DNA from 2 places in the Calothrix sp. CBUCES-K 9914 genome. Region 2 is predicted to be linked to the other one. Evidence: predicted binding sites of a transcription regulator. Region 2 holds the regulator's gene; the other holds the start of a gene.
What was found. The regulator HrcA, encoded in region 2, represses chaperone genes, less so after heat shock. The targets are predictions, from matches to a motif close to TTAGCACTCNNGANTCNNGAGTGCTAA.
Positions count from the first base shown of each region.

Region 1: a site for HrcA is predicted at 2,227-2,253, ahead of groES (co-chaperone GroES). Genes of this name have one in related genera too.

Region 1 is NZ_JBXXZH010000021.1:34,572-43,609, reverse strand. Features, by position in the region: gene groL (chaperonin GroEL) at 146-1,786, opposite strand; gene groES (co-chaperone GroES) at 1,899-2,213, opposite strand; gene AC2JBO_RS06970 (response regulator transcription factor) at 3,271-3,948, shown strand; gene AC2JBO_RS06965 (endonuclease dU) at 4,435-5,019, shown strand; gene AC2JBO_RS06960 (alpha/beta fold hydrolase) at 5,099-5,971, shown strand; gene AC2JBO_RS06955 (hypothetical protein) at 6,160-7,179, opposite strand; gene AC2JBO_RS06950 (hypothetical protein) at 7,210-8,532, opposite strand; gene AC2JBO_RS06945 (hypothetical protein) at 8,599-9,038, opposite strand, start outside.
Region 2 is NZ_JBXXZH010000092.1:19,028-28,065, forward strand. Features, by position in the region: gene pruA (L-glutamate gamma-semialdehyde dehydrogenase) at 1-210, opposite strand, end outside; gene AC2JBO_RS20715 (tetratricopeptide repeat protein) at 621-944, shown strand; gene AC2JBO_RS20720 (hypothetical protein) at 1,011-1,517, opposite strand; gene AC2JBO_RS20725 (DUF3352 domain-containing protein) at 1,756-3,381, opposite strand; gene AC2JBO_RS20730 (rhodanese-like domain-containing protein) at 3,535-3,891, shown strand; gene hrcA (heat-inducible transcriptional repressor HrcA) at 4,388-5,470, shown strand; gene AC2JBO_RS20740 (DUF2834 domain-containing protein) at 5,825-6,508, shown strand; gene AC2JBO_RS20745 (hypothetical protein) at 6,527-7,189, shown strand; gene crtW (beta-carotene ketolase CrtW) at 7,107-7,934, opposite strand; gene AC2JBO_RS20755 (SDR family NAD(P)-dependent oxidoreductase) at 8,367-9,038, shown strand, end outside.

The sequences.
Region 1 (9,038 bases), on a different contig from region 2:
ACCCATAAAAATTAGACATAAAAAACAGCTGCTCCTAGCATAAAGAAGCAACTGTTTTTTTAAAGAGGCAGGCAGGGATGCCTGCTCCACAAGAATTAAAATAATCTCTTGCCCCCCCTTATTAAGGGGGGGTTGGGGGGATCAATTAATAATCGAAGTCTCCGCCACCCATACCAGCACCAGCACCAGCAGGCGCCCCATCTTTAGGTTCTGGCTTGTCAACAACGATACATTCGGTTGTCAATACCATACCCGCGATAGAAGCAGCATTTTGTAGTGCAGAACGGGTTACTTTTGCAGGGTCAACGATACCAGCTTCAAACATGTCAACGAACTCATTGGTTGCTGCGTTGAAACCAACGTTAAAATCACGCTCTTTCACACGTTCAGCAATAACGGCGCCGTTTTGACCAGCATTCTCAGCAATTCTCTTCAAAGGAGCTGCTAGTGCGCGCGATACGATTAATGCGCCAATTAACTCTTCATCTTTTAGGTTGCTGTTTGCCCAAGCTTCCAACTCAGGCGCCAAGTGTGCCAAAGTTGTACCACCACCAGGAACAATACCTTCTTCAACTGCTGCTTTGGTAGCGTTGATAGCATCTTCTAAACGTAGCTTCTTGTCTTTCATTTCGGTTTCGGTAGCAGCACCAACTTTAACGACTGCTACACCACCAGACAATTTAGCTAAACGCTCTTGAAGTTTTTCTTTGTCGTAGGAAGATTCTGTTTCGTCCATTTGACGACGAATTTGTTCGCAGCGTGCTTTTACTGCTTGGTCGTTACCTTCCGCAACAATTGTGGTGCTGTCTTTGGTAATGGTAATACGACGCGCTTTACCTAGCATATCAAGCTTGGTGTTGTCAAGCTTTAAGCCAGCATCTTCGGTGATTAATTGACCACCAGTTAATACAGCGATATCTTCGAGCATCGCTTTACGACGGTCGCCAAAACCAGGCGCCTTCACAGCAGCTACGTTCAATACACCGCGTAAACGGTTAACTACTAAGGTAGCAAGTGCTTCTTTTTCAATATCTTCTGCCAAAATTACCAAAGGACGACCAGCGCGCGCTACTTGTTCAAGTACGGGTACTAAGTCTTGTACTAAAGCAATTTTCTTGTCGGTTAAGAGCAAGAAAGGCTCGTCAAATATAGCTTCCATGCGCTCTGCGTCGGTTGCGAAGTAGGGTGAAATATAACCCTTGTCGAAGCGCATACCTTCGGTGATTTCCAACTCGGTAGTCATCGACTTTCCTTCTTCCAAGGAAATTACGCCTTCTTTACCCACCTTATCCATTGCTTGGGCAATCATGGCACCGACTTCTTCGTCGTTACCAGCAGAAATTGAACCGACTTGAGCTATCGATTTAGAATCTTCTACTGGACGCGCGTGTTCTTTGATTTTCTCAACTAAGAAGTTGGTTCCCTTATCAATACCGCGCTTGAGCATTATCGCATTGGCGCCAGCAGCAACGTTACGCAAACCTTCTTTTACAACTGCGTGCGCTAAAACTGTAGCTGTGGTTGTACCGTCACCCGCCGCATCGTTTGTTTTAGAAGCAGCTTGGCGAATTAAAGCAACACCAGTATTTTCAACGTGGTCTTCCAATTCAATTTCTTTAGCAATGGTTACACCGTCGTTGATGATTTGAGGCGCACCAAACTTCTTCTCTAATACCACGTTGCGACCTTTTGGACCAAGGGTAACTGCTACCGCTTCAGCCAAAATGTCCATACCGCGCTCTAATGCACGACGCGCGTTTTCGTTGTAAATAATCCGCTTTGCCATAATGTTTTTAGTTACTTCAATTCGTTTTTGAACGTGTTGTATGGATTGATACTGGTCGCTAATTGCTAACTTTATCTCTCGTTAGCTAATTAGCTATTTTGCAATGTAAGGATTAGCTAACAACTGCTAGAATGTCTTTTTCAGAGAGCAGTATGTACTCGTCAGTACCAAGCTTGATGTCAGTACCAGCGTACTTCGAGTAGAGAACTTTGTCTCCAACTTTGACATCCATAGTCACACGATTTCCGTCATCTTTGAATTTGCCTTCACCAACGGCAACGACTTCGCCGACCTGGGGCTTTTCTTGCGCGTTATCAGGCAAATACAAACCACCTGCTGTTTTTTCTTCGGCTGCGCTTACTTTAATGAAAACGCGGTCGCCCAAGGGTTTAACTGTGGATACGCTTACTAGAGATACAGCTGCCATAAGTTTCTATTTTTTAGCACTCTCGACTCCTGAGTGCTAATGTAGCTAAAATTGCTTCCGATAGCAACAAATATTGATGTACGGGTTCCCGAACTAATTACCAACTGTTCGACAAAAATGAGTATAAATACTTACTAGAGCTACAATTATGAGTAAATTCTCTTGGTTCATAAATATTTTTGTATCTTCAAATTTATTTGCAAACTGTAGAAATTGTTATAGAACAGTAATTAGGTTGTGTAGTTCAAATATAAGATGATGCAAAAGTCGAGAATCAAAATACCAAAATCTACTAACTTTTCCGCTCAAAAAATCCTAAGTAATTCTTACGATTTGCGCTCGTAAGGGCAAAAAATCATGTCAAAAATCAACAGTGCGTTTCTGTATAGCCTTTAGTCAGAATGCTTTTGAGCACAGTTGTGACACGGCGCTTTCCGACCGTACCCGCGTTGTTTTTTCAGAACAATTTACGAACGAACTGCTCGAACTGCTTGCGAGTTTGTTGCTCTGGAACGATAATGGTAGTTTACCCGGATAGTGCGGTATCGTACCTTTGCAAAGAGTGTTCATTTGATTAAACGGATTATTCAAGAGCCAACGTTGATTCGATTTGATGGATTGGCAAGCTTGGTGGTTAATAGGCTGGTTGAAAATTAAACTTTTTAACCCATCCCACCCAAAGCGCTCCTTCACTCTCACCGATGCCTGTTTTGAACTCCTTACATGGTTTGAACCATGACAGAGGATATGAAAAACGCAGTAAGCCGAAAAGACGCGCGGGTTGTTTTACCTAGGAGCATCTAGTACCAATACGATTATCGCTCGCTTGAATAATTATTATTTAATCAGTGTTTTTTCACCCGCACTCTTCAAAGCGATATATAATAACGCATTATAATTACTGCTGCTCTACGTATCCTTACTGTACTTTTGCCTTAAGTCTTGCGGTTAAAGAATGTGTAGGTCACTTCTGAAACCAGAAAGATATTGGCGAGTTAAGTGGGAAAAACCAACAGCATCTAATCATCCACTTCAAAGGATAACGAATCAAGACCTCATGGACCGAAGTGCGACAAGTGCCACTGCTATGAAAGAACCCAGCATGAAAGAACATAAACGACTTCTACTTATCGATGATGACCCCAACCTGATTTTGCTGGTAAAGGATTACTTGGAATTCCGGGGATATGAAGTCATCACAGCCGAAAATGGTCGCGAAGCTCTGGAAATTTTAGAGCAGGATATTCCAGACATGATTATTTGTGATGTCATGATGCCGGAAATGGATGGATACACCTTTGTTGAACAAGTCAGGCAAACTGAACGCACTAGTTGGATCCCCGTACTGTTTCTATCTGCAAAAGGGCAAAGTGCCGACCGCGTAAAAGGACTCAATAAAGGCGCCGACGTTTACATGGTCAAGCCGTTTGAGCCAGAGGAACTAGTCGCACAGGTTGAATCTTCGCTGAAACAGACAATTCGCTGGAAAGAACACCAAGCTAAGGGAGGAGAAAACGGTTCTCGGATCCAAGTTCCCTTCGACGTGCAATTAACGCCTACCGAACTCAAGGTTGTCCAGTTTGTTGCGCGAGGTTTAGCTAACCGGGAAATCGCTGAAGAACTTAATGTTAGTCAGCGAACAGTTGAAAGCCACGTTTCCAATATGTTAGGCAAAACTAACCTTCACAACCGCACCGAGTTGGCACGGTGGGCGATTGAAAACCAAATGGCATAGACCCTGATTTGTATAAGCTGTAGTTTAGTTGTAGTTTCGTGTATGTAGCACACTCGTTTATTAAGCTGTGAGTGCAACTTAAAGACGAGAGTACAACATATCGAAATCTTTTAACTGGTAAATCCATTCCTGCGCGAATGGAAGCGTTGGCTAAGTTTTCATACTTGAGTGTGAACTACACTATTAACTACTGTTAAGTCACGAACACCCTGCGTATTCATCATTGTCCAGATGATGAGTACTTGTTTACAACTCATTGCCGTCAATAGAGTTGATTTCTTTAAATGCTGGCTTCATCTACTGGTAAAGGGTGAAGCCAGCCTTTATTTTTTTCATTGTCAAAATTCGTTAGTTGTATTGTATCGATTGACTGCAAAAATGTAAATCCGTGCTACAGCAACAATGTTACCAGTAATACTGTTTTTCTACGTATATAAAATTAAAAGGGAGTGTTCTCCGTTAAGTTTAATTTTTATAGAACTCGCAATGAAACTCGAAACTTTGCTCAAGCTAAACCGAACAATCCGCGTAATTGGTTTCGATGATGCGCCATTTATTCGTGGTTCTGGAAGTGGCGTAAATCTAGCCGGAATTATTTGCGCGCAGACCCGGTTTGAAGGAATGGTATGGGGGCAAATTCAGCAAGATGGTTTTGATTCTACCGATACAATATGTAATTTACTCATCGGTGGTAAGTTTCTGCCACAATTACATATTGTGTTACTCGACGGCATCGGTTTCGGTGGATTAAATTTTGTTAACCTACCTGAATTAGCCGCGCGCTTAAAAATTCCGTGCGTTGCTGTAATGCGAAGAAAGCCAGATTTAACGGCAATGGCAGAACCAATTAGCCGTTTACCCTATCCAGAAAAACGATTTGAACTGCTGCACCAAGCAGGAACCATTTATGAATATCTACCCTTTGTCTTCCAAGTTTGTGGCGAACACCCAGATGTAATAGCATCTGTACTACAACGCCTCACAGACTGTGGTAAAGTACCTGAAGCTTTACGACTCGCGCATTTAATTGCAGCAGCAGTAATCAAAGGTGAAAGCGGAAGTTCAGCCTAGGCAAACTTTAGTACTAGTAAAAACATTAAATATCTAATTCAACATCTAATTCAACATCTACTCAAAGGGGGGGAAGACCGTGCTTAAGTTTCAACCACCTGGTTTTGTGCAAAAAGTCATTCAAACATCGCTTGGTAAGATGGTTTACTATACCCAAGCTCCACACCTTCTCACCAACCAGGTTGACACGCTTGTTTTTCTCCATAACTTTGGAGGTGGTGCATCTGCTTATGAATGGTCAAAAGTTTATCCTGCTTATGCTTTTACCCATCGAATCTTGGCGCCTGATTTAATAGGGTGGGGAGAGTCGGCGCATCCGGTTCGTGACTATAGTATTAATGATTATCTAACCACGATTACAGAATTTATTACCCAAACTTGTGATTCCCCAGTTACTGTAATAGCCTCTTCATTTACTGCTGCTTTGGTAATTCGACTTGCAATTACTCAACCTAGTTTATTTAAGCAATTATTTCTAATTTGTCCTTCAGGATTTAATGACTTTGGCGAAGGTGCCGGCAGACGACTACCGCTTGGACTTATTAATTTATCCCTCTTAGAAGACTTGATATACACCCTTGGCGCCGAGAATGAACTAGCTGTTCGTAATTTTCTACAAAGTTTTCTCTTCGCATCGCCTCAACTTGTTACCCAAGAAATGGTACAAGCATATTTATATACAGCACAACAACCAAATGCAAAATACGCAGCTTTGGCATTTCTACGTGGTGACTTGTATTTCGATTTAAGTTTATACATTCAGCAACTGACAATTTCCACAGTGATATTTTGGGGAGAGCAAGCTCAGTTTACGCACACGCGTCTTGGGCAACGACTGTCATTGTTAAATACAACAGCCATTCAAAACTTTTACACAATACCCAATACCGGAATTTTGCCTCATCTTGAGGCGCCATCCGTTCTCATCGGACTATTAAACTTGTATATATAGTCATGATAGTTACATAGTTATCATACGAGTGGTTAATGTCATTAATTCTGATGGGTTAACTTGCAACGGATACAACGGATGTAACAGATAATTTATTGGTTACAAACAAAATCTAGTTGTTCAAAATTAACTATCCGCTACATCTGTTTATCATCCGTTGCCAATCTTGCTACTAGCTTTTGAAAAATCTAAGCAAAAAATTCTATAACTCCAGTTTGAATAACAAGCCATTGTTTTAAATTTACCAATACACTATTTTCACCTTGGCTAACTAGAGATACTTTTGCAGGCTTGATCAATTTAAAGTTGCTTGCGTATTGGGGATTATAATAACGCCACTCAAATATACCTTGTGTACTAATTAAATCTTCATAGCTGATTTTTATGTCCCATTGAGGAACTAGATAAAGTACGTTACTTTTCATACTAATTATCCAGTATTTTCCTAAAACATCGGTCTGAAAAATAGCAGACTGACTAGTTCCCAATAAACGCTGCTTTCTACTGTCTAATGTTTCGGATACTATGGTTACATGTTCTATTAAGAAAGATGGTTTTTTATTATACGAAGATGTAAGTAGTTTATCTAGCTGTTCAGTTTCATTTTCGTCTATTTGATTTGATTTTAGTGGCTGTTCTGGCTTTTGAGCATTTGGTAACTGAAAATTTAAAATGCCTTGTTGAGTAAATATCCATTGTTTTCCACTTGGCGCCAGTGAAACTTGTGCAGGTTCAATGAGAGTAAATTGATTATTTGATTCTGCTTCGTAGCCATTGCATCGAAATATTTTTTTTATAGTATTATAGTTAAATGCGTTTACCTTAAAATTATCTTTGGGTAATAAATAATAGTTATCGTCTGTTGTTGCAATAATCCAAAAGTTTCCTTTTTTATCCAGATTGAAGACAAAATCGTTTACTTTTTGTAATAAGCTTTCTGATAAAAGCGAAACTTTAATAACTTTACTTTCTAACCATTGGCAGTTAGTATGATATTTATCGACAATTTCGTTTACGAATAAACTCCATTTTGGAAAACTTGGAATTTCAACGGCACCTACAATTTCTTCTCCCTGATCTTGACTAGGGTTATTAATGTCTAGTAATTTTTCGACTAAAACTAGGCGCCGTTCAATCGAGTTAACTTTACTTACTAAATAATCAATCTTTTTATTGAGTTCTTCAAAATAAGGTTCAAAGTCTGACATTTTAAACTAGTATAAATAATAAATTACATATTAAAATTGAAGTATACCAAACTCAATAATTTGCCACATTGCTTGAGCAACAGTAGTAACTTGTGCGGGTTGAATGAGCTTAAAATCGCGTGAGTGTCTTGGTTGATAATTTTGACAATCAAATAAAGCCTGAACTGTTTCATAATTATATTCATCAATCTTAAAGTTACCTTTAGGAACTAAATATTCTCTTCCTTCGCAAGAAACTATCCAGTAATTTCCTCTACCTTTACGCACTTGCTCTAATATTACTGCATTTTTAGCACCTAGGCGCCGTTGGTTAATACTATCTTTCGTCTCTGAAACTTCAATAGCAGAATTTAACAAAGAATGAGGGTTATGATTGTAAACAGTAATTAAATCAGTTTGAGGTTTTTCTGAAGTTTGATTTGCTGGTTGAATAAAATTGTTTGAAGTTTTGTGTTGAGAAATGTCTGGTGATGGAACCTGTATTTGCTGGGTTGGTGGTGAATATACTGGATTTATATTTTGATTTTCAACAACTGCTTGTTGTGATGCAGTATTAATTTCGGTAACTTGACGATATTTAGTATTGTTTCTTGATGATTCTAGTCTAGAAAATCGCTCTCGATAAATAAACATTAATAGGGAACCAACAACCAAACCAATAAAAAATGAGAATATCGGAAAAATAATTCTATCTTGTTTTAATCGTTCATTTTCGATAGTTAAGTCTTCAACTTTTTGATTGGAAAATTGAGCAGTTTTTTGGGATTGATTTACTTTGTTTGAAATAGCTAATTTATTAATTTTATATACTAATTTATCAGTGTTTTGTTGAAAATATTCATTAATTGCGGTTTGCGTGATTAAGCCAAATTTGCCTAAATTTTTCCTAACAATTGAATTGTTTACATCGAGTTTTAAATATTTTTGTACAGATACCACATCAGACTCTTTTAACCCAGGTTTTAAATATTTGACTAAAGTTTGAATATCATTAATTATATTATCAATTTCCTGAAACTGGGATTCTGCTATTTGTTTTTGCTCAGATGGAAGTAAGTTATTCCGTAAGTTTCCATTAGCTTGTTGCAATTGCTTTATACCTTTCAAAACAGCTTGATTATCTATATTATTTTTTTGCCGTTGATTATTTGCAACTTCTCTAAGTTCCTTGTTAAAGCGATTAAGTAAATTTACCAGATTTTCCTGCGCTATTTTTAGTTCATCCTGAGATACACTAGATGTAGAGGTAGCACTGTTATAACCGGATTCGCTAGCTAGCTGACAAGAAACTAACAACCCTGATAATATTAATAAAAAAGCTAATTTAAGGTATTGTTTTATTTGCCGCATCATTAGCACCGCCAATTTTTGCTAAGTGAAGTATAAAGTTTATAAGTAAATTCTTTAACACTCTTATACTTATTCACCTTCAAACTCTAATACACCTGGTTCTAATAACTGCCAATTGTTTTCTTTGGTTTGCATAACTTTAGCAGGTTTTACTAAAATAAACTTATAATCTCCTTGTGGCTCACCAACTACTTTGAATAAACATTTTACCGTCGCGATATTATAGTTATTAAATCTTACTCCAATTTTCGGCACTAAATATACTTCGTTTTGGTCGAGTAATATCCAAAAATTTCCTCTGCCAGTACGACGAATCTTTTCTAAAACTACAGAAGAATTGTTACCTAAGCGACGCTGTTCTATACTATCTTCAGTTTCGCTCACTTCGGTTGCATTCTGCGAGACATCTCTAGAAAAATTCTCAGGAAATTGATTATAGTATGAAACCCAACTTGGCAAAGGTTCATTGTTTGGGGGTTCAACTATAGATTGTTTATTAGGTTGTTGTG
Region 2 (9,038 bases):
ATGTAACGCGGGTAAAGTATCAATAAAACGAAATAGCTGCACCCGTAAACCGGGGTTACTCATTGCCCAAGCAAGCAATTTATCATCCCAACGCATCTGGTCGCGAAGATTTGCCAAAAACGAACGGTTTTCTTGGGTAGCTGCAAGAAGCTGTCGAGCAATTTCTTGAGTTTTAGCTTCGTAGGTGCTTGTTTGTACTTGTAAAACCACTTTTTTACGTACTCCTGTATGTCAAGCTAAAAACTACACATATTTAAGCTTGTCCTTCTATTGTGGCTTCTCCATCGATTTCTTACCACATATGTAGGTTGGTTGGAGGCTAAAAGAATCTATATGATCCGTATCATAAAATCTGAAAAATTGTAGCATAGGTGTCCCGCCTGTGCAGTGACTTACGTTTTTTTACCACAGAGACGTACAGACGCGATTAATCGCGTCTGTACACAGAGGGAAGAGAGTAAGAAAATATCAGCTTTCCAAAATTAACTTCACCACAGAAACTCAGAGTTGATTTATAAAGTAAATACAAAATCTTTGTCGGTTGGGTTACGCAAAGCCTCCACCCAAGCTACGTTTAGCTATTTAAGATATGTAAAACGCAATAAAAAAATAATTTAAAAATGATGTTAAAGGCGCCATTTCCGAATTTAACAAAGCTATTAGTTCTAGAACCAAATAACGCTAATCCTTATAACTACCGAGGTAACGCGAATATTGAACGTGGTTCTTTGGAGGATGCAATTAAGGATTATAGCAAAGCTATCGAAATAAATCCTGATTATGATTTAGCTTTCTATAATAGGGGGCTTGTATGTACAAATTTAGGTAAAGTATCAGAAGCTATTAGTGACTTTGAGAAAGCAGCACAACTTTTTCAAGATAAAGGTCAACTGGATAGTTATAAAGATGCTAAAACCAGATTAACAGAATTACGTTCAAAATAACGTAGCATAGGTGTCCCGCCTGTGCATTGGTCTCTACATATACATCGGTCAAGCGGGACGCCTAACCTACGGTTGTTCTATTGACAGCGTGTAATTGAGCTTGACACCTGGGTTAAAACTACCTACCCAAACTTTGTAAGTGCCTGCTTTCCAATCATTAGCTGCAATGCTAGCATCTTTACGCCTGCCAGAGTCATCGCCACAATAAATTTTCCCATCTGGCGCCTGAACTAGAAGTGTTGTATCAGAACCACCGCTATTTATAGCTATTCTCAGTTTAGAAAAATCTTTTTGTAGAACAACAATATGGTCGGGTGTTGGGTCGGCAAAACCAATACAAGCTTTGTTGTCAACATCACGGTTGGTTATTGCCGACAGCGAGTAAGAACCACCTGTATACCCTGAAAGTGAAACTGTGGCACTATCAAAACCTGGCGCCAAACTAACAGTACCGAAGTTTGCCGTATCAGCTATCACTTTACTTGTAGGAATTACCGTAAGTATACCCAACAGAAATCCGGATGCTAGCCAAGCAGTCCACGTTCTGGATTGGTTGGTTCGTAAGGCTGGCATTAGTCTATGTTGACGTTTTTTCATAGCAGCCTCTCAACAGTGTGGGAGTAAATTTATATACAAATTATAACTCTAAAATGCATTGAAGAATTTAAGGGTTGTGTCAGATCAAAATCTGTCACAAGAGCTGAGTAATGAGTGCTGAGTAATGAGTGCTAAATAAAAACTCTTAACTTCTAACTTTTAACTCCTAATTTTTAAGTTCCGACTCAGCACTCAGCACTTTTTACTATATTGATTATTCTTCAAACTGGAAAAATACATCACCTTTGAGCGAGCTATTGTCATTACCGTAGTTAGTAACGGTTAATGAGCGCAAATTATTGAAGAAAGGTTTTGCAAGTATTTTTAGCAGTTTGAGTACAGGTAACTGACGCTCCAGTATTGGTTGACTAGCTGCCCAATTTATGTATACGTAACCTGCGTTTGACTCAGGGAGCGCTGCGACACTTTTCTGAAAATTGCGATTATTTAATAGTGTATTATCCTCTATTGTGAGAACTTCGTGCATGGTCTCTAGGGATGAAGTGAAAATTTCATAATTATTTATAGTTGTATGCACTCCATAAGCTTTTGCTTCAATATTAAAAGATGGTTTGTCTTGAGCATTAGATTTGGAAGATGCTGCTTTTAACTCTGTCCAAGCAGTAACAGGTTGGTTGAGAAGATTGAATGTAGTGATACTTAAGCCGTTTTTTACTGCTATTGCATCTAAATTTGTAAGTGCAGATGGTGTTTGTGGTGTTTCTGTAACAAATATCCAATCAGGGTTTGCTTGTTGGGAGTTTGATATCAAGCCAATTGCGTATTCACCTTTTACCCAAGCAAAGATATCTTTTGATAAGTTTACACCCCAGCGTTTTTGAGATTCTGCGTCTTGCTGTACAAAATCTGTTATCGTTATTCCTCGTTGAGGTAACAGCGCACTTTTTAGCTGTTGCCAAAACATCGCTAGGTTGCTATTCTCTAAACTACTTAAGTCTTTACTTCCAACTGCAATACCCGCACTCGCTGGAATATATCGTAGTGCGTCTGCAGGTTTTGATAATGATTCCAACGGTGCCTTAAGTTCGTTTGTTGTAGATAGTGCGACAGTTTCCGCAATAAAACCTTTTGCAGCTGGCGCCAACGTTACAACTTGATAGTCAAAGGTTTGTACAGGTAACTTCAATCCAAGCCATTCTGCCACAATTGGAAGATTTAGAAAAGCCACACCAAGGGACTTGGGTGAGATTTGTTTGACTTGTTCGTACTGTGTTGTAGTCGTCAAGTTTAAGTCGGGTGCTTGAACATTATTTATCGCTTCCCGTAATACCTTCGGGTCGTTAGCAAACAATAAATACTTATCCCCAACAACTGCACCAGCGAGCATTCCTTTTTCGGAAGGTGCTGTAATAATTTTAACACCTGCAAACTCTTCCACACTTAACTCGCTACCTGCCAAAACTTGTTTCGAGAAAAATAACTGTACAAACTCACGGCTTTTTTCTGGTGACTTGGTAGCTATTGCCATTAAGTATCCAGGTAACTTACCATTATCGGGGTCGCGGTCAAAATCTAAGCTAGTGACAGCTAGTGTAATTTCTTTTCCTAGCCAGGGTTGAACATCTTTACGAAAATCTATACCTGCTGCCTCAACTGTTCTTATAAGTGAAGATTCGTATGGCCTCAATGACTCCAACTGCGTATCTAATATAGATATCATCGCAGGCGCCTGTTTCGATACGAATATTGCTGCACCTGGTTCAATACTGCTTCCTTTACCAAACGCAGTGAGTGCAAATACTTCATCACAGCTTGTAACACTAATAAGCAGTGCAACCAAGCTGACTACAAAAAGACGAATAAATAAGCTTTTCATCATACCTCTTACACCTTACGCCGACAACTTTAAGGTTAAAGGGGAAAGTGAAAAGGCGAAAGGGGGTATTTCAGTTCAAGGTAAGCAGGATAACGACATTATTAAACGAAGGGATTTGTGTAAAGATAAGAAATATAATTGTGAATAAAACGTTAAATGGCACAATATCCAAGTTCCGGCTTTTCCCAAGTTAGCGTTGAACAACTCCAAGAACGCTTATTGTTAGGCGCCGAGAAGCTTCAACTTATCGACGTTCGCGAACCACAGGAAATAGACATTGCCAGCATTGATGGTTTTGTCAACCTGCCTTTGAGTGAATTTGCTACTTGGGCAGACCAAATTCACGCGCGCTTTGATTGTGAATTTGAAACACTTGTACTATGCCATCATGGTGTTCGTTCGGCTCAAATGTGCCAGTGGTTAGTAAGTCAAGGCTTCACTAATGTTAAGAATATTACAGGTGGAATAGCTGCTTATTCTACGCAAATTGATGTCTCTATCCCTCAGTACTAATTTATTCGTTAACGATTAATTAAAAATTTTACATAATCCCTAGCGTTTATACTGAGGTAACAATCATTTGCTGGCTTGTATTTTAGTTATTAACAATACAACCTTTTTGAGCCATTTATGAAAACATAGATTCTATATTACTGGTGCTAGATGTCTTGATTCACACAAATAAATACAAGTAAGCAAGAAGACCTTCCTTTCAGTAGATGGTCAGTTATTCATATAGCTATGTAGATTAGATTCAAGTGTTGCTATCGTACTTTGCTCTTAGTACTTAGGCAAAAATATGTATAATTAGAATCTTTTCTACTTACATAGATTAAATTACTATGTACAAATGTAACATTATTTTGAGTCTTCTTAAAAAAGGGAGATTAATTTGGTATCTTTCTTAAATAAATATTAAACTTTTTGCTTTTACCTAGGGAACAATAGCATAAAACGAGTCCTAAATTTACAAACTTTTATTAAAATTTGCCTTCAGTAAACATAACCTATGCCAGTTAAGTTAACAAATCGACAACAGCATATACTTTTGGCAACGGTGCGACGTTATATTGCCACAGCCGAGCCAGTTGGATCAAAAGCTTTATTAGAAGAGTTTAATCTTGGTGTCAGCTCTGCGACAATTCGGAACGTAATGGGAGTGCTAGAGAAAGCTGGGTTACTTTACCAGCCCCATACCTCAGCTGGTAGAGTACCATCAGATTCAGGATACCGAATTTATGTCAATAATTTGGTGGCGCCGACGAGTGAGGCAATAACGTTACAGGTAGAGCAAGCGCTGTCAACACGGCTAAAATGGGAAGATTGGAGTCTAGAAGCGCTATTGCATGGAGCGGCGCAAATTCTCTCGACTTTAAGCGGTTGCATCACGTTAATTACGATGCCACAGAATGGTGGTGCTGTATTGCGTCACCTGCAACTAGTGCAAATCGAAGCAGGCAAGGTAATGTTGATAGTGGTTACAGAAGGGTATGAGACGCATTCAACATTATTGGATATACCACCAGCACTCGATGGAAGCAAACGTGATGCGGAATTAATAGACCGTGAGTTGCAGATTGTTTCTAATTTTTTAAACAGTCATTTGCGTTCTAAAAGTTTGTTGGAGATAGCAAACCTTGACTGGACACAACTCGACCGCGAATTTCATCACTACGGAGAATTCTTAAAAACATCGCTTTTAGAGTTAAACCATCGTAAAGTTTCTCCTGAACCCGCGCAAATAATGGTACGGGGTGTTTGCGAGGTGTTACGTCAACCAGAGTTTTCGCAGTTACAGCAAGTGCAAACGATAATTCAACTTTTGGAAGAAGAACAAGAACAGCTATGGAGGTTGATATTTGAGGAACCTGACGCACCAGAAGAACCAGGTAAACCAAAAGTCACTGTTCGTATTGGCGCCGAAAATCCTTTAGAACCAATACGCACTTGTACATTAATATCTTCAACATACCGACGTGGTTCAGTTCCAGTTGGAAGTGTTGGAGTACTTGGACCAACACGGTTAGATTATGAAAATGCCATTGGGGTAGTAGCTGCTGCTTCTGAGTACCTAAGTGAAGCTATCAGTTAATTTAATCCCCACTAACCCCTTTAGTAAGGCTACTGTGTACACACAAGTCTCTAAAAGTTGCCTTTCTTCTCTTTCTTTGCCTCTTTGCGTACGAGCGCGGTTAATTCTTTAACGAACCGCAAAGTACGCAAAGTACGCAAAGGAAAGGAATGTAAGAATTATAAAAAGATGTGTGTACACGGTAGCTTAGTAAGGGGGGAATAAAATTTAAAGCCTTTATTAAAAAGTAACAAAATAAGTTAACTCTTAGCCCCCCTTATTAAGGGGGGGTTGGGGGGATCAATTCTTGATTAAAAATAAAAATATTACCTAAGATAGATAAGTCGTCTTCACCAATAGGTAATATCTATAAATATGCTGAGAAAAATAACATTTTGGTTAATCTGGCTCTTGTTTACAAGCTACGCCTTTGTATTTGCGCCTCCTGACCAACCCGACACATTTGAACTAATCAAAAATTTATCGACTGGTCAATGGCAAGGAATCAACCCGTTAGTAATTGCACTGTTTAATATCATGGGTGTATTACCTATGATTTATGCATGTTTAGTGTTTATTGATGGTGTTGGACAAAAGGTTCCAGCTTGGTTGTTTGCCACATGTTCATTTGGAGTAGGCGCCTTCGCTTTGTTGCCTTACATTGCCCTGCGTAAACCAAATCCTGAGTTTGTAGGTGAAAAAAATGCTTTTATTAAAATTTTAGATTCACGAATCACAGGTATTTTACTATCAGTTGGCGCCATAATTCTAATCGTTTATGGAATTACTCAAGGAAACTGGAATGATTTTGTACAGCAATGGCAAACTAGCCGTTTTATTCACGTGATGAGCTTAGACTTTTGCTTGCTGTGTTTATTGTTTTCTAGTCTTGTCAGGGATGACATGGCACGTCGGGGAATGGTAGATAATAAAGGATTATTTTGGCTAGTTGCGTTAGTTCCATTATTCGGTGCCTTGATATACTTATGTGTAAGAAAACCATTACCAGAAATTGGTAGTAACGTAAATCAAAGTTCACAAAAACCAGTTACGACTTAAAATTAAGATGAATCTTTTATGAATCGAAATGCACTGTTGTTACTGTGGGCAGGTTTTATTAGTTATATAATTATTCTTGCCCCACCACTGCATCTAGAAGCGACTATTAAATTACTTTTGAATATAATAACGCTTCAATGGACGCAGATAAATCCAGTTATTTTGTCGTTATTCGCACTTGTTGGCATTTGGCTATTTATTTATAGTAGCCTTTTGTTCTTCGATGGTAGAATGCAATCAATACGTTTTTATCCTTTTGCAATCGCTTCCGTAGCATCAGGTGTACTAGGTTTGATACCATACTTAGCATTACGCGAGCCAAATCAAAGCTTTACAGGTGAGAAAGATGGCTTTTTGAAATTTCTCGAATCGCGCGTTTTTGCTTATACACTTAGTTTTATGACAATTGGTTTGTTTGTATACGCTTTAGCATTTGGTAATTGGGATGAATTTATCGAACAGTTTCTGAATGATAAATTCATTAATGGAATGAGTCTTGCTTTCGGTTTATTCTATTTATTGTTTCCGACGAGCATATTGGATGATGATATTGCACGTCGAAACTGGAATAAGCAACAGATGGAAAAATTCTATTTATTTATTGCACTTGTTCCACTTCTCGGGCCACTTTCATATCTTTGTCTACGTCCACAAGTTGCAGTCCAAGCTGATGCACTTTAGGTAGTTGCCACCAAGGAACTTGAGGACATTGGTGATGTTCTTCATGATATCCAAAATGGTAGCAAGTTATAAAAGACAACCAAACCCGATAAGAAATAGTGCGAGAGCGATGCGGTTCTACGTATCCGGTACTTGGTTCGCTATGAGGTATAAAAGTACCGAAATAAAATAGCTGTAATGAACTTAGTAACGACGGTATTGCCCAAAAGTAAGTTAGATTAGAACGAGGTACATCAAAAAAGTAATTAGCAAAGTTATAGGTAATTGTTATAAGAATAATCTGCTTCCAACTCCAATAATTCTTCATAAAATGAAAGTACCAAGCAATTAGATTTTTATGCTCACCGTTATGAAAATCTGGGTCACTTGCTGTAGCTACATGTTGATGGTGTTGCCAATGTTTTTTAAGTAATGTTTTATAAGATAAACCGCCGTATAAAAATAAACTTAATGAACCAATAAAATGATTTAATTTTATATTATGATTTATAACTGCTCCATGCATTGCATCATGTGCAGTGATGAAAAGTCCAGTATAAAGAAACGTTTGCAAGATTACAGCAGCGAACAGGAAAAAGATATTAGTGCTTTGAACATCGACGTTCATTAGCGAAAAAAAGCTAATACCCCATATACATATAATTGAGACAGCAGTAAATATACCTTGATAATTCTTGATATAGTTATCGATGGAAATTTGTATTGGGTATACAATTGTTTTTTGTAGCATTAAATTAGTATTCATCAGTACGAAGGCTCAAATGTTAGCATATTGAAACGTAGGACTAAGTATTACGCATTACCCATCGTTAAATAATAAGTTGTATAGCACTTACACAAATAATAGGTATCTAAATAAATTTATCTATCTGCCTATGGTTTAAATGTTTGTGTTGATTACACATGTATATTTGTAACTTTTGGATACCAATTTGTCATTCTCAAAGCTGATTTACCTTTAAAGAGTTATTTATTTTAAGTATTGTAACCTATATAAACCTTTGCACTTAAATACTTCAGTACTGAAGTTACTGAATATTCAATAAGTATTAAAAATACTCAACATAGTGAATACTAATATATGACACAAAAACTACAGTTATAACCATAGTGAGAAGGATTTTAGAGTTGGATTTACCACACTAATTAAAGTACATGTGTTTTTAAATCAAGGATAATGGCTCCCACAATATTAATTACAGGCGCCTCACAAGGCATAGGAAAACAGACGGCTCTGCTATTCGCGCGCAAAGGATATAACCTAGCATTAGCCGCGCGGTCAACAGAGGACTTGGAAACTACAGCGCAGGAAATCAAAAATCTTGGCTTAAATAATGAGGAGTTGACAGTTGCTTGCGATGTCCGCGACGCAGAGCAAGTAAATACACTTGTACAAAAAAGCTTAGAACGTTATGGAAATATAGACGTGTTGGTAAATAATGCGGGTATATTCGCAACTGGAACAGTCGAAAACTTCTCGTTGGAAGATTGGCATACAATAATTGATACAAACTTATGGGGGTATATTCACACAGTAAACGCGCTGTTACCCCATTTTCTCAAACGCAGAAGCGGAACTATCGTTAATCTTAGTTCAATAGGGGGGAAAGTACCTACACCTTATCTAACTGCCTACTGCACGAGCAAGTTTGCTGTAACAGGTTTTACAGAAGCATTACAAGCAGAACTGAAGCCAAAAGGTATCCAGGTTTGCGGTATTTATCCAAACGTTATTGCTAGCAGCTTTTTAGAACGGGCACTATTTCGCGGCAAAAATGAAGAAGATGCTCTTATGCGTCGCGAACAACTTGGTATGGTTATAAATAGTCCTGTGATTGAAAAGCCTAAA